2 regions of the Actinokineospora sp. genome follow, and region 1 is predicted to be linked to the other one. Evidence: riboswitches for the same ligand, from Rfam matches in the RefSeq annotation. Region 1 holds a riboswitch; the other holds the start of a gene.

Region 1 (9,702 bases):
CACGCGGTCGCGCAGCTCCTGCCGGGTCTGGTCGTCGAAATCGGGCCGCAGCGCCACCGCGATGACGTCCGCGACCTCGGTGAAGTCCTCGGTGTCGAAGCCGCGGGTGGCCAGCGCGGGCGTGCCGATGCGCAGCCCGGAGGTGATCATCGGCGGCCGTGGGTCGAACGGCACCGCGTTGCGGTTGACCGTGATGCCGACCGAGTCGAGCCGGTCCTCGGCCTGCTGACCGTCCAGCGCCGAGTTCACCAGGTCGACCAGGACCAGGTGCACATCCGTGCCGCCGGTCAGCACCTTGACGCCCGCCGCCGCGCAGTCGGGCGCGGACAGTCGCTCGGCGAGAATCCGGGCGCCGTCGAGCACCCGGCGCTGCCGCTCGGCGAACTCCTCGGTCGCGGCGATCTTGAACGACACCGCCTTGGCCGCGATCACGTGCTCCAGCGGCCCGCCCTGCTGGCCGGGGAACACCGCGGAGTTGACCTTCTTCGCCAGCTCCTGGGTGCACAGCACGACGCCGCCACGCGGACCGCCGAGGGTCTTGTGCGTGGTGGTGGTGACGAGCTGGGCGTGCGGCATCGGGTTGGGGTGCAGGCCTGCCGCGACCAGCCCGGCGAAGTGCGCCATGTCGACCATGAGCAGCGCGCCGACCGAGTCCGCGATCCGGCGGAACTCGGCGAAGTCGAGCTGCCGCGGATAGGCGGACCAGCCCGCGATGATCAGCTTCGGCTTGCTCTCCTGGGCCAGCCGCTCGACCTCGGCCATGTCGACCAGACCGCTGTCCTTGTCGACGTGGTAGGCGACGACGTTGTAGAGCTTGCCGGAGAAGTTGATCCGCATGCCGTGCGTCAGGTGCCCGCCGTGGCTGAGGTCGAGGCCGAGGATGGTGTCGCCCGGGTTCAGCACGGCCACCATGGCCGCCGCGTTGGCCTGCGCGCCGGAGTGCGGCTGCACGTTGGCGTGCTCGGCGCCGAACAGCGCCTTGACCCGGTCGATCGCGAGCTGCTCGATGACGTCGACGTGCTCGCAGCCGCCGTAGTAGCGGCGGCCCGGGTAGCCCTCGGCGTACTTGTTGTTCAGCACCGAGCCGTTGGCCTCCAGCACGCCGATCGGCGCGAAGTTCTCCGACGCGATCATCTCCAGGGTCGTCTGCTGGCGGCGCAGCTCGGCACCGACCGCGGCGGCCACCTCGGGGTCGACCTCGGCAAGGGACTGTCCGAATGTGCTCATGTGCTCTCTCAGCTCTCGGTGGTCAGCTCGGCGTACGCGGCGGCGTCGAGCAGCTCGGGCTCGTCGTCCACCCGGACGCGGAACAGCCAGCCGTCGCCGAACGGGTCGATGTTGACCAGTTCGGGGCTGTCCACGACCGCTTCGTTGATCTCCACGACCTCGCCGTCGGCGGGCGCGAACAGGTCGCTGACCGACTTGGTCGACTCGATCTCGCCGCACACCTCACCCTTGGCGACCTTGTCGCCGACCGCGGGGAGCTGCACGAAGACCACGTCGCCGAGGGCGTCGGCGGCGTACTTCGTCACGCCCACGGTGGCCGCGCCGCCCTCGCCGAGGTCGACCCACTCGTGCTCGGCGGTGTAGCCGAGGTTCTCTGGAATGCTCATCTCTTCTCGATCTCCTGATCAGGCGGGACGCGTGTAGAAGGGCAGCTTGACGACCTCGACCGGGGTGACGGAGCCACGGATGTCGACCGCGAGGGCCGTGCCGGGCTCGCTGAGCGCGGCAGGCACGTACGCCATGGCGATCGGGTGGCCGAGAGTCGGGGAGAGGGCGCCGCTGGTGACGGTACCGACCGGCTCGCCGTCGGCGTCGAGCACCGAGTACCCGTGTCGGGCGGCGCGTTTGCCGGTGCCGGTGAGCCCGACGAGGACGCTGTCCGCGACGTCGGTGTCGCGGCGGCGCTCCAGTGCGGCGCGGCCGACGAAGTCCTCGGGCTTGTCGAACTTGACGACCCGGCCGAGGCCCGCGTCGAACGGGGTCTGCTCGGGGCCGAGTTCGTTGCCGTACAGCGGCATCCCGGCCTCCAGCCGCAGCGTGTCGCGGCACGCCAGACCGGCGGGGATCAGCCCGTGCTCCTGGCCCGCGTCGGTCAGCGCGCGCCAGACGTCGGTGGCCTTCGCGGCGTCGACATAGAGCTCGAAGCCGTCCTCGCCGGTGTAGCCGGTGCGGGCGAGCAGCACGTCGTGGCCCGCGGCCGTGGCCGGGACGCTGGCGTAGTACTTCAGCGCGTCCAGGTCGGCGCCCGTCACCGCGCGAACGATCGCGGGCGAGGTCGGGCCCTGCACGGCGATCAGCGCGGTGGTGACCGAGCGGTCGTCCACCTCGACGGCGAACCCGCCCGCCCGCTCGCGCAGCGCGGCGGCCACGGTGGCGGCGTTGGACGCGTTGGCCACCACCATGAAGCTGTCTTCGGCGAGCCGGTAGACCACGAGGTCGTCGAGCACGCCGCCCTCGGCGTCGCAGATCATTGTGTACCGCGCGCGGCCGGGCTTCACCGCCGACAGGTTGCCGACGAGCGCGTGGTCCAGGGCCCGGGCCGCTTCGGGGCCGGTCAGCCCGATCTCACCCATATGGCTGAGGTCGAACAGGCCGGACGCCGCGCGGACCGCCCGGTGCTCGGCCAGCTCGCTGCCGTAGCGCAGGGGCATCGCCCAGCCTGCGAAGTCGGTGAACGAGGCGCCGAGGGCCTCGTGCACCGCGTGCAGCGGGGAGGGGGTGCTCATGGAAGTTCGATCTCCTTCGGCGCGCTGAATACTGTCCTTGCAGCGTGACACGGCGGGCGCGCGAACGCCGCCCCGCCGGAAATGCTGTGGATGAATCGAGGGGATGTGGACAACCCAGGGGCGTTCAAGGCGAGCGACATCGGGAGCTCCTGCGGTAGGCAGGACGGGGCACACCCGTCCCACGGCTGGGAACTCCCCCTCTGTCATGGCACCTGAGAGCTTCGCCGCCGGAACGCGGCTTGCACCGTGGGTGAGGCGCCGGACTCGCGCCTGCTTTTCAGAGTGGCCTGGCCTGGAACGGTAGGTTTACCTGAGAGTTTCCGGGGAGTTTGCTCCTTCGGTGCCCCACCTGGAGTAGCTGGGGGCTCTCCCGTTCCGGCTCGTACGGCCCGGTATTCGGTTGTCGGGCGAACCCTAGTCGAGCCGGAACCCGAACGGAAGTTCCAGCCGGTGCGCGGCGAGCAGCGCGGTGTCGGTGAGCAGGTCGCGGGTGGGGCGGTCGGCGATCACCACGCCGTCGTCGATCAGCACGCTGCGCGGGCAGAGCTGCAAGGCGTACGGCAGGTCGTGGGTGACCATCAGTATCGTGCGGCCGAGGCCGAGCAGCACCTCGGCGAGTTCGCGCCGGGCGACGGGTTCGAGGTTCGCCGACGGCTCGTCCAGCACCAGGATCTCGGGGTCGCAGGCGAGCACGGTGGCCAGCGCGACGCGGCGGCGCTGGCCGCCGGACAGGTGCAGCGGCGAGCGGTCGGCGTGCCCGGCCATGCCCACGGCGTCGAGCGCCTGGCGGACCCGGGCGTCGAGCGCGGCCCCGCGCAGGCCGAAGTTGGCCGGTCCGAACGCCACGTCGTCGCGCACGGTCGGCATGAACAACTGGTCGTCGGGGTCCTGGAAGACGATGCCGACCCGCCTGCGGATCTCGCGCAGGTTCGCCTTCTGCACCGGCAGCCCGGCCACCTCGATCCGGCCCGCGCCGCCCGCGAGCACGCCGTTGAGGTGCAGCACGAGGGTGGTCTTGCCCGCGCCGTTGGGCCCGAGCACGGCGACCCGCTCCCCCGGCGCCACCCGCAGGTCGACGCCGAAGAGGGCCTGGTGGCCGTCGGGGTAGGCGTAGGCGAGGCGCTCGACGAGCAGGGCGGCCGGGGCGCGCGTGACCCCGGCGGCATCGGCGGCGACCTCCGGCGTCACGCCCACAGCGCCGTCCCGAGCACGGCCGCGGCCAGCGCGGCGGGCGCCAGACCGGCGAGCCAGGCGGCGCGGCCGACCGGACCCCCGCCCTGGTCGGGCATCATGCCCGCCCAACCGCGCGACACCATCGCGAGGTGCACCCGTTCGCCCCGCTCGTAGCTGCGGATGAACAGTGTGCCGATGCCGCGCGCGGTGGCGCCGACCTGCCACAGGAACCGCGGGTCGTGACCCCGGCAGATCCGCGCGGTGCGCATCCGCCTGGCCTCGGCCGCGATGACCTCCAGGTAGCGCAGCATCAGCGTGGCGATGGTGATCACCATCGCGGGCACCCGTAGCCGCTGCATACCGACTATCAGCTCACGCGGCGCGGTCGTGGCGGCCAGCGTCAGGGAGACCAGCACGCCGAGGGTGCCCTTGGCGAGAATGTTCCACCCGGCCAGCGCGCCCGGCTCGGACAGGCTCAGCCCGAACACCTCGAACCTGGGTTCTCCGTCGAGGAACGGCAGCGCCAGCGCGAGCACCACGAACGGCACCTCGATCAGCGCCCGCACCGCGATCCAGCGCGGCGGGATGTGCGCGACCGCCCACACGCAGGCGAGGAGTCCGAAGTAGACACCGAACGCCCAGAACGCGGTCCGCGGCGTGGACACCACGCACAGCACCAGCGCCAGCGCCGAGACGACCTTGACCTGCGGCGGCAGCCGGTGCACCGGGGAGGTGCCCGGCCGGTGCAGGAGGTGGCCCGCGCCCACCCCTAGTCCTTGACGGGCGCGGGCCGCCTGCGCAGCAGCCAGAACAGTCCGCCCGCCACGATCAGGGTGACCACCACGCCGATCACGCCCGCGAGCCCGGTCAGCGTGTCGTCGCCGCCCACGGTGTAGTCGGCCAGGGGGCCGGAGGCCAGCTCGTGCTCTTTCGCGTTCTGCGCTATGCACGAGCCGTTGAGCTGTTTGCCGCCGTCGGTCTCGACTACCTCGCAGCCGGACAGCGTGGCGTGGTCGAGGCCGTCGGGGTTGGAATCGGCCAGATAGGACACCCCGCCCGCCAGGACCAGCGCGACGAGCAGGAAGCCGAGCAGAAAGCGCAGGCTCTTGCGGTTGGCGGTCTCGGTGCTCATGCCCGCTCCACCTCCGGGGTGCGCAGTTCGAGCTGCCGCTGGGTGCCCCGCAGCAGGTAGACGAGGTCGGGCCGGACGGCGGCGACGGCGCCGACGGTCAGCGCGGTGATGACGCCCTCGCCGATGCCGATCAGGACGTGCACGCCGACGATGGTGGCCGCGACACCGCCGAGGGAGAACGCCGCGTCGCCGCCGAGCGCGAATTGCAGGACGAAGCCGAGCGACGCGACCACGGTGTTGAGCAGCGCGGCGACAAACGCCACCCCGATCAGACCGGTCCGGCCGCGGGCGGCCACGCGGCGCAGCGCGACCGCGACGAGGAAGCCCGCGGCGGTGCCGATGAGCGCCATGTTGGTGATGTTGGCGCCGAGTGCGGTCAGGCCGCCGTCGGCGAACACAAACGCCTGCACGACAAGCACGATCGACACGCAGAGCGCGCCGACCCAGGGGCCGACCAGGATCGCGGCGAGCGCACCGCCGAGCAGGTGGCCGCTCACCCCCGGCAGTACGGGGAAGTTGAGCATCTGCGTCGCGAAGACGAACGCCGCCACGAGGCCCGCCATGGGCGCGGTGCGGTCGTCGAGGTCGGCGCGGGCCTTGCCGGCGGCGATCGCGACGCCGACGACGGAGACGCCGATGAACAGCAGCGAGGTGGTGGTGTTGAGCAGGCCATCACTCATGTGCATCGCGACCGAGGTGGACATGGACACCTCCTTGCGGGACCGAAGTCCGCCCAGCCTAGTTGCCAAACGTCCGCTACCGCCAGAGCTTGGCAACAGCCTCGCGGTCGCACCACTGTCCATTCGGACGGTTTCCCGAGTCGGCTTGCCCGTACCCCGCGCGCTGGGACAAATTAGTCCAGACGGACGAGCGTGCGGCCGCCGCGGCCCGCGCGCATGTCCTCGAAGGCGGCCTCGATGCCGTCCAGGTCGGTGGTCGAGGTGACCAGCCCGCCGACGTCGAGCTGACCGGAGCCCACCAGCTCCAGCAGCCGGGGGACGTCGACGTCCGGGTCGGTGGAGCCGAACAGGCACCCGGTGAGCGTGCGGCCGAACCAGTACAGCTCCAGCGCGCTGAACTCGACCATCGCCTTGGCCGAGCCGACACCCACCACGACCACTTGGCCGCCGCGCCTGCTCGACGACCAGGCCGTGCGGATGGCCGCCGGGTGTCCGACGCACTCGAAGGCGACGTCGGCGCCGCGGCCGCCGGTCAGCGCGCGGACCGCTTTGGGCGCCTTGTCGTCGGACACGACGAAGTGGGTGGCGCCCTGGGCGAGGGCCAGCTCGGCCTTCGCCTCGTGCACGTCGAGCGCGATGATCGGGTCGGCACCGACGATCCGCGCGGCCTGCAGCACCGACAGCCCGATGCCGCCGACGCCGACCACCGCCACCGCCTGGCCCGCGGTGACCGCCGCGGTGTTGAACACCGCGCCCGCGCCGGTCAGCACCGCGCAGCCCAGCACGGCGGCCTGCGCCAGGGGCACGTCGGCCGGGATCTTCACCGCGCCCCGCTCGGGCACGATCGTCTCCTCGGCGAACGCGCCCGTGCCGAGCCCCGGGTACAGCGGCGTGCCGTCGGCGAGGGTGGCGTGCGGGACCCCGGCGGCGTCCGCCGCGCGCTCGCACAGGTAGGGCTCCCCCGACGCGCAGAACCAGCACTCGCGGCACGCGGGCGCCCAGTTGAGCAGCACGTGGTCGCCGGGAGCCACCCGGGTGACGCCGTCGCCGACCGACACCACGACGCCCGCGCCCTCGTGCCCGAGCACCGCGGGCACCGGCTGGCGCAGCGTGCCGTTGGCCAGGGACAGGTCCGAGTGGCAGACACCGGTGGCCGCGACCCGCACGCGCACCTGTCCCGGACCGGGCTCGGGCAGCACGATCTCGGTGACGTGCAACGGCTTTCCCTGCTCGGACAGCACAGCTGCCCTGACCATGTGGCTCACGGACGCCCCCTCGCAGGCTTCGGGACGCCGCTCGCGGACGCCCTGTGACACGGGTTCGCTCGCACGCTCGCTCCCTTCTTCGGTTCTAGCCGAGTGTGCCGGACACGCTCGCGTGCCCCTTGATCAGGTTGCGGGCGATCGTGCGGCGCTGGATCTCGTCGGTGCCCTCGTAGATGCGCAGCAGCCGCAGCTCGCGGTACCAGCGCTCGACCGGCAGCTCGCGGGTGTAGCCCATGCCGCCGTGGATCTGCAGCACCCGGTCGACGATCTCGTTGGCCTTGACGCCGCCGTAGAGCTTCGCGATCGACTGCCAGTGCCGGGAATCGCCGCCCTGGTCGACCACCCACGCGGCGTGCAGCACCAGCCACCGCAGCGCCTCGATCTCCACCGCGGAGTCGGCCAGCATCCACTGGATCGCCTGCCGGTTGGCGATCGGCTCGCCGAAGGTGACCCGGGTGTTGGCCTGCCCGATCGCCATCTCCACCAGCCGCTCGCAGCCGCCGAGCGCCCGTGCGGGCAGCAGGTAGCGGCCGCGGCCGATCCATTTCATGGCCAGCTCGAAGCCGCGGCCGACCTCGCCGAGGATGTTCTCCTTCGGCACCCGCACGTCCTCGAACACCAGCGCCGCGGGACCCCACTCGCCCATGGTGTCGATGTACTCCGAACGCCAGCCCGCCGCGCGGTCGACCAGGAAGCAGGTGACGCCGCCGTCGGCGCCCTTCGCCTTGTCCGTCACGGCGAACACCATCGTGAAGTCGGCCTCGTTGCCGCCGGTGATGAACGTCTTCTCCCCGTTGATGATCCAGTCCGTGCCGTCCTGCCTGGCGGAGCAGCGGATTGCCTTCGCGTCCGACCCGGCGCCGGGTTCGGTGATCGCGAAGCAGGAGCGGCGCTCGCCCGCGATCGTCGGTAGCAGGTAGCGCTGCTTCTGTTCTTCGTTGGCGAAATAGAGGATGTTGTCCGCGTCGCCGCCGAACCGGAACGGCACGAACGAGCGGCCGAGTTCGACCTCCAGCAGCGCGGTCAGCACCGCGCCCAGGCCCATGCCGCCGTACTCCTCCGGCGTCTGCACGCCCCAGAAGCCGGACTCCTTCGCCTTGAGCTGCAACGAGGTCAGCTCGTCGCGGGTGAGGCCGGGCTGGTGGGCGCGCTCGCGGCGCAGCACCTCCGGCTCCAGCGGCTGGATCTCCTTGCGCACGAAGGTGCGCACCCAGTCCCGTACCTCGCGCTCTTCCTCACTCAGACCGAAATCCACGACTCCACCTTCAGACGAATGCGTTGATGCCGGTCAGCGAACGGCCGATCAGCAGTTTCTGGATCTGGCTGGTGCCCTCGTAGAGCGTCATCACGCGGGCGTCGCGCAGGAACTTCGCGACCGGGTACTCGTCGAGGTAGCCGTAGCCGCCGAACACCTGGATCGCCAGGTTCGCCGCGGTGACGGCGTTCTCGCTGGCGAACAGCTTCGCCATGGACGCCTCGGTGCCGAACGGTTTCCCGCGCTCGATCAGGTCGGCGACCCGCCACACCAGCAGCCGCGCCGCGTCGGTGGCCACCGCCATGTCGGCCAGCATCTCCTGCACGAGTTGGTAACCGGCGATCGGCTTGCCGAACTGGGTGCGCTCGCCCGCGTACTTCACGCTGGCCTCAAGCGCGCCCTTGGCCAGTCCGACACACCCGGCGGCCACCGACATCCGGCCTTTGTCCAAAGCGGACATGGCGATCCGAAAGCCGACGCCTTCCTCGCCAAGGCGCGCGGAATCGGGCACCCGCACGCCGTCGAGCACAAGCTCCCCTGTGGACTGTCCACGTAGGCCGAGCTTGCCCTTGATCTCCCGGTGCGCGAAGCCCGCCACCGCGGTCGGCACCAGGAACGCGCTGATCCCCTTGGGCCCGGGGCCGCCGCTGCGCGCGAAGATCAGCGCGACGTCGGCCCAGGTTCCGTTGGTGATGAACATCTTCGAACCGGTGAGCACCCAGTCGTCGCCGTCGCGCACGGCCCGGGTGGACAGGTTGGCGGCGTCGGAGCCGGTATCGGGCTCGGTGAGGCCGAAGCAGGCCAGCGACTCGCCGGAACTGATCCGGGGCAGCCAGTGCCGCTTCTGCTCCTCGGTGCCGTAGCCCGCGATCGACTTGCCGACCAGGCCGAGCGAGACCGAGACGATGCCGCGGATCGCGGAGTCGCCGCGGCCGAGTTCCTCCATCATCAGGCAGTACGCCAGGTGGTCGCCGCCGGAGCCGCCGTACTCCTCCGGGATGGTCATGCCGAGGAAGCCGACCGCGCCGAGCTTGCCGACGATGGCGCGGTCCACCTGCTCGCGGCGATCCCACTCGGCGGCGTTGGGCACGACCTCGCGGTCGATGAAGTCCCTGGCGAGATCCCACAGCGCCTGCTGCTCGCGGGTGAGGGCCAGATCCATCGCGTCTCCCGTCGGTAAACCATACGGTGTTAGGTTTACCAGGATAGGATCAGTCGACCTGTCCCGGCAACCACCGCCGGGGGTGAGGTGGGAGACATGCCGCGGCCGAGCACGCCGATCCTGAGCCGGGAGCGCATCCGGGCGAGCGCCCTAGCCATGATCGACAGCGCCGGCCTGGCCGGGTTGTCGATGCGCAAGCTGGCGAGCGAACTCGGCGTGCGCGCACCGTCGCTCTACAGCCACTACCGCACGAAAGACGAGCTGCTACAGGACATCGCCGACGATATCGTGTCCACAGTGGAC
Region 2 (9,702 bases), on a different contig from region 1:
TGGGCCGGGCCCTGCCCGGGTTCACCATCGCCCTGGTCGACCCGGCCAGCGGGGAGGTGCGCGACGAGGGCGAGATCTGCATCGACCTGAGCGCCCGGCCGGTCGGGCTCATGGTCGGCTATTCCGACGACCCGGAGCGCACCGCCGAGGCCATGCGCGGCGGCTACTACCACACCGGCGACGTCGGCTCCCGCGACGCGGACGACTACATCACCTACGTCGGCCGCGCCGACGACGTGTTCAAGGCGTCGGACTACCGGATCTCGCCGTTCGAGCTGGAGAGCGTGCTCATCGAGCACGAGGCCGTCGCCGAGGCCGCGGTCGTCCCCTCACCCGACCCGATCCGGCTCGCCGTGCCCAAGGCGTACGTCGTGCTGGCCGCGGGCCACGAGCCGAACGCGGACACCGCCCGCTCGATCCTCGGCTTCGCCCGCGAGCACCTGGCGCCCTACAAGCGAATCCGCCGCCTGGAGTTCGCCGAGCTGCCCAAGACGATCTCCGGCAAGATCCGCCGGGTCGAGCTGCGCGGCCGGGAGAACGAGGTCCACGCCGACGCCACCGCCCGGGTCCCCGGCGAGTACCTCGACGAGGACTTCCCGGAGCTGCGCGGCTGACCGCGCGGCGCCCGTCCATGATGTGGACGGGCTTCCGCGCCCGCGGACCGGCGCCGGACACTGCTGTCGGAGGCACCGGCAATGAGCGAGCTTGCGAGCGGCATCACCGAGCCTGCGAGGGGATGGCATGAGTGAGGACGCCGATCCGGCCCCGCGCGGGCTGCCCACCGCGCCGTGCAGCGTGGTGTGGAGCCGCGGCCACGCGTTCGTGCTGGAGCCGGGCCGCGGCGGCGCCCGCTGGATCGGCCTCGACGGGTTCGGCAGGCCCTGCGCGCTCACCGCGGAGGCGCTTGAGCGCCAGGGGTGGTCACCCGGCCGCGACGACCGATCGGCTGCCTGACCTGCGCGGACTCGCACCCGCGGGCTCATGTCGGCCCGGGCGGTGCCGCCGAATACGCTTCGGCCATGGCCGAGGATGCGCAGAGCAGTGCGGGTGAGCTGTCCGACCGCGTGTGGACGATCCCGAACGTGCTGAGCATGCTCCGGCTCGCGGGCGTCCCGGTCTTCCTCTACCTGTTGCTCGGCCCGCAGGCCGACGGCTGGGCCATCGCCGTGCTGATGTTCAGTGGCTTCACCGACTGGCTCGACGGCAAGATCGCGCGCTGGCTCAACCAGACCAGCAGGCTCGGCGCGCTGCTCGACCCCGCCGCCGACCGGCTCTACACCCTGGCCACGATCCTGGCGTTCGTGCTGCGCGACATCGTGCCGTGGTGGGTGGCCGCGGTGCTGGTCGGGCGCGACCTGCTCGTCGCGGTCTGCATCGCGGTCCTGCGCCGGGGCGGGTTCGCCCCACCCGAGGTGACCTACATCGGCAAGGCCGCGACGTTCAACCTGATGTACTCGTTCCCCCTGCTGCTGCTCGGCCAGGGCGCGTCCACGGCCGCGACCGCGGCCCGCCCGATCGCCTACGGCCTGGCCATCTGGGGCGGCCTGCTCTTCCTCTGGTCCGGCCTGCTCTATGTCGTGCAGACGCGGGCGGCGCTGCGCACTCTAGTGTCCCGAGTCAGAGGTTAGGCACCGCCTCCGGCGCCCGCGCGGCGCCTGGCCGCGTTGCCGGAAAGCCCAAGTACAACCCGGTACTACGAACTTCCCGCCGCCTTGCCAGCCACCACGCGGATCACCGGATCCGGCACCGAACCTCCAACTCGGGACACTAGGATCTGCCGACCTGTCCCAGTCGTGAGAGGGCGACACAAGGTGATTCCCGAAGAACTCCGCTACACCGACGAACACGAGTGGGTGGCGACCAAGAGCGAGGTCATCATCCGCGTCGGCATCACCGAGTACGCGCAATCGCAACTCGGCGACGTCGTCTTCGTCCAGCTTCCCGAGGTCGGCGACCGGGTGGACGCGGGTGCGCCGGTCGGCGAAGTCGAGTCGACCAAGAGCGTGTCCGAGATCTACGCCCCGGTGGCGGGCGAAGTGGTCGCCGTCAACGATCCGGTGGTCGACCAGCCTGAGCTGCTCAATTCCGATCCCTACGGCGAGGGCTGGCTCTTCGAGATCACCGTCGACGACCCGGACGTGCTCGACGCGCTGCTCGACGCCGACGCCTACCAGGCGATCACCGAGGCGTGAGACGATCTTCGTTCGGCCGCGCGCGACCGGGAGGGGTGCCACCATCCCCCCTGCTGATCGCGCACGGTACGTTTAGCCCTGTTCAGCGGAATTGACCAGCAGGAGGAGAGCTCAGGTGAGCACGAACGACGGGCCCGGCGTCCCGCCGGAGCAGTCTCCGGAGCGGACTTCGGTATTCCGGGCAGATTTCCTCAAGGAAGCGGACCCGGAGGGTGTGGTGGAAGCCCCCTCCGCGGTCCCGGCGGGCGTCGACGCCCTTCCGGCCGGAACCGCCCTGCTGGTGGTCAAGCGCGGACCCAACGCGGGGTCCCGGTTCCTGCTCGACCGCGACACCACCAGCGCGGGACGGCACCCGGACAGCGACATCTTCCTCGACGACGTCACCGTGTCCCGCAGGCACGCGGAGTTCCGCCGTGAGGGCGGCGAGTTCGTGGTGATCGACGTCGGCAGCCTCAACGGCACCTACGTCAACCGCGAGCCGGTCGACCAGGCGGTGCTCTCCGGCGGAGACGAGGTTCAGATCGGCAAGTTCCGCCTGGTGTTCCTCACCCCCGCGGGCGCGGGCGCCTAGGAGGTATCACCGTGACGGCGGCCGGTCGGTCCGCGCGTGACGGGATGAGCATCGGGGCGGTACTCGCGCGACTTCGCCCCGACTTCCCGGACGTGACCATCTCCAAGATCCGGTTCCTGGAGACCGAGGGCTTGGTCAGCCCCGAGCGCACACCGTCGGGATACCGGCGGTTCACCGAGGCGGACATCGCGCGGCTGCGGTTCGTGCTCGCGGCGCAGCGCGACCACTATCTGCCGCTCAAGGTGATCCGGGAGCAGCTCGACCAGGCCGACCGCGGCGGCACCCCCGAGGTCGTCGTGGCCGTGCCCCGCCCGCCGCGAGGGCTGGTCGCCGTGCCCACCGAGCCGCCCGCGGCGCAGGAGTTCGCCCCACGCCCCGAGTTGCGGCTCACCCGCGAGGAACTGCTCGCGCGCGCGGGCACCGACGAGGCGCTGCTGGCGGACCTGGAGCAGTACGGCCTGCTGCGGCCGGGCCCGGCCGGGTTCTACGACTCGGCCGCGGTCGAGGTGGCCCGCACCGCGGCGGCGATGGCCGAGTACGGCATCGAACCCCGACACCTGCGGGCGTTCCGGGCGTCGGCGGACCGCGAGGTCGGCCTGCTGGAACAGATCGTGGCGCCGATGTACCGGCAGCGCGACCCGGCGGCGCGGGCGCGCGCCGACGAGATCGCGCGCGAACTGGCGGCGCTTTCGGTCGGACTGCACTCGCTGCTGGTGAAGGCCGGTCTGCGGCGAGTGACCGGAAACTGATTTTCCACCCCACGTGGTAGCCCATTGTGATCTGATCACCATGAGATACTCCGGCGTGGGGACCGGATGGCGGGTAGCGTCGAAGTAGGCGATGAGCGATCCTCGACAGGACGGGACGCCGATGCCCCAGCGAGCGGAGGGAGGCGAGCCCGATGAGCGAGATGCGCGTCGTGGGAGTGCGGGTGGAGTTGCCCGCGAACCAGCCGATCTTGTTGCTGCGTGAGACCGAAGGAGAGCGGTACCTCCCGATCTGGATCGGATCGGTCGAGGCGACCGCGATAGCGCTGGAGCAGCAGGGCGTGCGGCCCGCGCGGCCGCTGACCCACGACCTGCTCAAAGACGTCATCGGCGCGCTCGGCCGCGAACTGGAACAGGTCCGAATCACCGACCTGCGCGAGGGCACCTTCTTCGCCGAACTGGTGTTCGACGGCGACGTCCGGGTGTCCGCCCGGCCCAGCGACTCGGTGGCCCTGGCCCTGCGGGTCGGCGTGCCGATCCACGCGGAGGACTCGGTGCTGCAGGAGGCCGGGCTCATCATCCCCGACGAGCAGGAGGACGAGGTCGAGAAGTTCCGCGAGTTCCTCGACTCCGTCTCGCCAGAGGACTTCCGCGGCGCCGACACCTGAGAGCCGCGCCGCGCCGCGCATGGGGGACCCATGCTCATGGAGAGCATGAGCCGGGTGCGCTCCGCGTTGTCTCTGGGGGCCCGAGCCCCAGACCCCCACGGTGCGGACTCTCGCGATCCAGCGTGGCTCGGCGCTGCGCGCCATCGAGGTGTGTAACCAAATTGCGTGGTCACCCACGGTGCGTTCTCTCGCGATCCAGCGTGGCTCGGCGCTGCGCGCCGTCGAGGTGGGTAAACCACGGTGTGGCGCGGCGCGATTCGGTGTGGTTGGGGCTTCGCGCCGTCCGGGTGGGTGGACGAACTGCGTGGTTGCCTGCGTTGCGGCGGGTCTCGAACCAGTGTGGTTTGCTTGGCTTCGCTCTTGTTCCGCGCGTCGCGTTGACCTGTACCCGTGCCCGTCTTACCGTCAGGGATGAGCGAATCGCGCCGGTGTGATTCGGTGCAGGAGCACACCGGTCGATCCGCTCGGCCGACGGTTCCCCACAGCGGAACGTGCGGTCTCGTTCGCCGGCCAGCGGTGGCCGGACGAGGGGAGGCAGGCGTGTTCGAGCACGGTCCCGTCGGGGCTGACGCCGGAGAGCAGGGCGAACTGTTCCCGGACGCCTCACTGCCGGACGAGTTCGTCGGCTACCGGGGTCCTGCCGCGTGCCAGATCGCCGGGATCACCTACCGGCAGCTCGACTACTGGGCGCGCACCAGTCTGGTCGTCCCGACGGTGCGCAGCGCACACGGCTCCGGGTCGCAGCGGCTGTACTCGTTCAAGGACGTCCTGGTCCTCAAGGTCGTCAAGCGCCTGCTCGACACGGGCGTCTCGCTGCAGAACATCCGGGTGGCCGTCGAGCACCTCCGCCGCCGCGGCGTGCGCGACCTGGCCAAGATCACCCTGTTCAGCGACGGCACCACGGTCTACGAGTGCACCTCGCCGGAAGAGGTCGTCGACCTGCTCCAGGGCGGCCAAGGCGTGTTCGGCATCGCGGTCAGCGGCGCGATCCGCGAGATCAGCGGCACCATCCACGAGTTCCCCGCGGAACGCGCGGACGGCGTCGAGCTGACCCAGCCGACCGAGGACGAACTGACCCAGCGACGCAAGACCCGCAACGCCGGCTAGCCGAAGGTGTACGGCGTGGTCGTGGTGAGCCGGGTGAACCCGACCCGCGCCAGGATCGGGCCGCTCGTCGGCAGCGCGTCGACCTGGAGGTAGCGGGCGCCGCGGGCCTGTGCCCGGCGGGCCCGGTGGCTGACCAGGGCTTTGTAGATTCCCTTGCCGCGCCAGGGTTCCAGGGTGCCGCCGCCCCAGAGGCCCGCGAACTCGGTGCCGGGGTAGTACTCCGTGCGGGCGGCGCTGACCGCGACGTCCCCCGCGACGGCCAGCACCATGTCGAGGGTGTCCGGCGCGGCCGCGAGCTGGGCCAGCAGCCGGGCCCGGAGCCCGCCGACGTCGTAGCCGAAGACGTCCCCGTGCACGTCCACGGCCCGCTCGATCCCGGCCGCGTCGGTCACGTCGAGCAGCGTCACCCCGGCGGGCGGGGCGAAGTCGGGCACCGCGGCGGCCTCGGCGACCAGCACGGCCTCGTCCGGTCCGGCGGTCAGGCCCGCGGCCAGCAGCCGCGCGGGCAGGTCGGCCGGGCGGTCGTGGTGGTAGTGCTTCCACTCGAACCCCGCGACGCCCCGGAACCGCGCCACCTCCGCCGCGATGGCCGCGTCGGCGGTGTCCTCGTCCAGGTCGGACCACACAATCCCGGACCAGCCCTGCGGGATCGTGCTGACCTGGCGGGTGAGCCGGGCGGTGCGCTCGACGGCGGTGTGGCCGTCGCCGGGGCTCAGGTCGCGGCGAAGCTGCTGGTCGAAGGCGTCGAGCGCGGCGGTGTCCATGTCCGCAGTGGACCGCGAACACCCGGCCGCGGGCAATCGAGTTACGCCCCGACGGGTTAGACTCACCTGGTCGTCGCACAAACCCGCGCGGGAGAGTCGACCGGTGCACCCACCGGATCGGCGCCGAAGGAGCAACTCCTCCCCGGAACCTCTCAGGCAAACGGACCGCGCGGGCGAGACGCCTCTGGAAAGCGGGTTTCCCGGTCACCACCGGGGCGCCCCGCCGAAGGTGCAAGTCCGCCCGCGGACGAAGCTCTCAGGCGCCCGGCCAACCGGGCACGGACAGAGGGGGAGGGCCCAGCGGGCACGCGCCCGCTCTCGGCCCGACCCCGAACGCCGGAGGCTCGCACATGGACCGCATCCCCCTCGCCGCGCTGGAGCACGGCACCCCGTTCGCCGACCGCCACATCGGGCCCCGGCCCGCCGAGCTGGCCGCGATCCTCGCCGCGATCGGCGTCGGGTCGCTCGACGAGCTGGCGCGGCACGCGGTGCCGGAGTCGATTCGCGAGGGCGAGCTGACCCTCGACCTGCCCGCGCCCGCGACCGAGGCGGGCGCGCTGGCCGAGCTGCGCGAGCTGGCCGGGCGCAACCGCGTGCTGACCCAGATGATTGGCCTGGGCTACTACGGCACGCTCACCCCGCCGGTGATCCGCCGCAACGTGCTGGAGAGCCCCGCCTGGTACACCGCCTACACCCCGTACCAGCCGGAGATCTCCCAGGGCAGGCTGGAAGCGCTGATCAACTTCCAGACCATGGTCGCCGACCTGGCCGGGCTGCCCACGGCCAACGCCTCCATGCTCGACGAGTCCACCGCGGCGGCCGAGGCGATGACGCTGGTGCGCCGGGCGGGTCGGTCGAAGTCGGCCCGGTTCGTGGTCGACGCGGACACCTTCCCGCAGACGATCGCGGTCATCGAGACCCGCGCCGAGCCGCTCGGCATCGAGGTCGTCGTCGCCGACCTGGCCGACGGGCTGCCCGAGGGCGACTTCTTCGGTGTGCTGCTGTCCTACCCCGGCGCGTCCGGCGCGGTGCGCGACCACGAGGCGCTGATCGCCGACGCGGTCGCGCGCGGCGCCAAGGTCGCGGTCACCGCCGACCTGCTGGCGCTCACCCTGCTGCGCCCACCCGGCGAGATCGGCGCGGACGTCGTCGTGGGCACCACGCAGCGCTTCGGGGTGCCGATGGGCTTCGGCGGGCCGCACGCGGGCTACATGGCCGTGAGCAAGGGCCTGGAGCGCCAGCTCCCCGGCCGCCTGGTCGGCGTCAGCACCGACGCGGACGGCGCCCTGGCCTACCGGCTCGCCCTGCAGACCCGTGAGCAGCACATCCGCCGCGAGAAGGCCACGTCCAACATCTGCACCGCGCAGGTGCTGCTGGCTGTCGTGGCGTCGATGTACGCGGTCTACCACGGCCCCGAGGGCCTGCGCGCGATCGCGACCCGCGCGCACCGGATGGCCGCGGTGCTGGCCGCCGGGCTGCGCGCGGGCGGGGTCGACGTGGCGCACGGCGCCTTCTTCGACACCGTGCTCGCCCGGGTGCCCGGCAAGGCGGCCGACGTCGTCGCCGCGGCGCGCGAGCTGGGCGTCAACCTGCGCCTGGCCGACGCCGACCACGTGGGCGTCGCCGCCGACGAGACCACGACCCGCGAGCACCTGCGCGCTGTCTGGCAGGCGTTCGGCGTGACCGGCGATGTCGACGCGCTCGACGCCGACACCGCCGACGCCATCCCCGCCGCGCTGGTCCGCACGTCGGACTATCTGACGCACCCGGTGTTCGCCACGCACCACTCCGAAACGGCGCTGCTGCGCTACCTGCGGACCCTGTCGGACAAGGACGTCGCGCTCGACCGCAGCATGATCCCGCTCGGCTCGTGCACGATGAAGCTCAATGCGACCGCCGAGATGGAGCCGATCACCTGGCCCGCGTTCGCCGACCTGCACCCGTTCGCGCCCGCCGAGGACGCCGCGGGCATCCTGCGGATCGTGGCCGACCTGGAGGCATGGCTGGCCGAGCTGACCGGGTACGACGCGGTGAGCCTGCAGCCGAACGCGGGCAGCCAGGGCGAGTTCGCGGGCCTGCTCGCGATCCGCGCGTACCACCGGAGCCAGGGCCACGGCGAGCGCGACGTCTGCCTGATCCCGTCGAGCGCGCACGGCACCAACGCGGCCAGCGCGGTCATGGCGGGCATGCGCGTCGCGGTCGTCAAGTGCGACGACTCGGGCAACATCGACCTGGCCCACCTGCGCGCGACCGTCGAGGAACACCGCGCCGACCTGGCCGCGATCATGATCACCTACCCGTCCACGCACGGGGTGTACGAGGACACCGTGCGCGAGGTGTGCGGGCTGGTGCACGACGCGGGCGGCCAGGTCTACGTCGACGGCGCGAACCTCAACGCGCTCATCGGCCTGGCCCGCTACGGCAAGTTCGGCTCGGACGTCTCGCACCTGAACCTGCACAAGACCTTCTGCATCCCGCACGGCGGCGGCGGCCCCGGCGTCGGCCCGATCGGCGTGCGGTCGCACCTCGCGCCGTTCCTGCCCAACCACCCGCTGCAGCCGCTGGCCGGACCGGCCACCGGGGTCGGCCCGATCAGCGCCGCGCCGTGGGGCAGCGCGTCGATCCTGCCGATCTCCTGGGCGTATGTACGGATGATGGGCGCCGACGGCCTGCGCCGCGCGACGCTCACCGCGGTCGCGTCTGCCAACTACGTCGCCCGGCGGCTCGACGAGCACTTCCCGGTCCTCTACACCGGGGCGGGCGGCTTCGTCGCCCACGAGTGCATCCTCGACCTGCGCGGGATCACCAAGGTCACCGGCGTCACCGTGGACGACGTGGCCAAGCGGCTCGCCGACTACGGGCTGCACGCGCCGACGATGTCGTTCCCCGTTGCGGGCACGCTGATGGTCGAGCCGACCGAGAGCGAGGACCTGGCCGAGCTGGACCGCTTCTGCGCGGCCATGATCGCCATCAAGGGCGAGATCGACCGGGTCGCGGCGGGGGACTGGCCCGCGGCCGACAACCCGCTGGCCAACGCACCGCACACGGCCGCGTCGATCGCGGGCAAGTGGGACCACCCGTACACCCGCGAGGAGGCCGTGTACCCGGCCGGGATCACCGCCGCGAAGGTGTGGCCGCCGGTCCGCCGCATCGACGGCGCCAAGGGCGACCGCAACCTGGTCTGCTCCTGTCCGCCGCTGGACGCCTACAGCGGGTGAGCACCTGCACCGCGCGGCCCTATCGAGTGAATCGGTGGGGCCGCGCGGCGGTTCGGGAAGAAATACCGGGCGGCAGGCAGTTGTTCGCTGGTGGACGAATCAAGCCGGTCACGCAGAGGAAGTCGGTTCATGCCCAACGTTCCTGACGTCAAGCTCAACGACGGCACCACCATCCCGCAGTTCGGTTTCGGCGTGTGGCAGGTACCCGACGCCGCTGTCGGCGACGCGGTGACCACCGCGATCGAGGCCGGCTACCGCGGCATCGACACCGCCGCGATCTACGGCAACGAGTCCGGGACCGGCGCCGCGATCGCCGCGTCCGGCCTGCCGCGCGCGGAGCTGTACGTCACCACCAAGCTGTGGAATTCCGACCAGGGCTACGACTCGACCCTGCGCGCGTTCGACGAGAGCCTGGCGAAGCTCAAGCTCGACTACGTCGACCTGTACCTGATCCACTGGGCCTCGCCCGGCCGCG

What was found. Region 1 has a riboswitch for glycine ahead of gcvT (glycine cleavage system aminomethyltransferase GcvT). Riboswitches for the same ligand answer to the same signal wherever they lie in the genome.
Region 2: linked by a shared signal. The riboswitch ahead of gcvP (aminomethyl-transferring glycine dehydrogenase) and the one ahead of gcvT (glycine cleavage system aminomethyltransferase GcvT) in region 1 are both predicted to bind glycine.

The regions. Positions count from the first base shown of each region.
Region 1 is NZ_JBQTHF010000046.1:4,860-14,561, forward strand. It holds gene glyA (serine hydroxymethyltransferase) at 1-1,227, opposite strand, end outside; gene gcvH (glycine cleavage system protein GcvH) at 1,236-1,613, opposite strand; gene gcvT (glycine cleavage system aminomethyltransferase GcvT) at 1,632-2,732, opposite strand; glycine riboswitch at 3,021-3,115, opposite strand; gene ACT4N7_RS16390 (energy-coupling factor ABC transporter ATP-binding protein) at 3,147-3,920, opposite strand; gene cbiQ (cobalt ECF transporter T component CbiQ) at 3,917-4,672, opposite strand; gene ACT4N7_RS16400 (PDGLE domain-containing protein) at 4,675-5,037, opposite strand; gene ACT4N7_RS16405 (energy-coupling factor ABC transporter permease) at 5,034-5,741, opposite strand; gene ACT4N7_RS16410 (alcohol dehydrogenase catalytic domain-containing protein) at 5,891-6,973, opposite strand; gene ACT4N7_RS16415 (acyl-CoA dehydrogenase family protein) at 7,068-8,237, opposite strand; gene ACT4N7_RS16420 (acyl-CoA dehydrogenase family protein) at 8,248-9,399, opposite strand; gene ACT4N7_RS16425 (TetR/AcrR family transcriptional regulator) at 9,496-9,702, shown strand, end outside.
Region 2 is NZ_JBQTHF010000008.1:63,634-73,335, reverse strand. It holds gene ACT4N7_RS04270 (AMP-binding protein) at 1-614, shown strand, start outside; gene ACT4N7_RS04265 (hypothetical protein) at 742-954, shown strand; gene ACT4N7_RS04260 (CDP-alcohol phosphatidyltransferase family protein) at 1,020-1,628, shown strand; gene gcvH (glycine cleavage system protein GcvH) at 1,812-2,192, shown strand; gene garA (glycogen accumulation regulator GarA) at 2,308-2,763, shown strand; gene ftsR (transcriptional regulator FtsR) at 2,775-3,512, shown strand; gene ACT4N7_RS04240 (bifunctional nuclease family protein) at 3,665-4,138, shown strand; gene ACT4N7_RS04235 (MerR family transcriptional regulator) at 4,679-5,245, shown strand; gene ACT4N7_RS04230 (GNAT family N-acetyltransferase) at 5,242-6,009, opposite strand; glycine riboswitch at 6,088-6,187, shown strand; gene gcvP (aminomethyl-transferring glycine dehydrogenase) at 6,360-9,227, shown strand; gene ACT4N7_RS04220 (aldo/keto reductase) at 9,357-9,702, shown strand, end outside.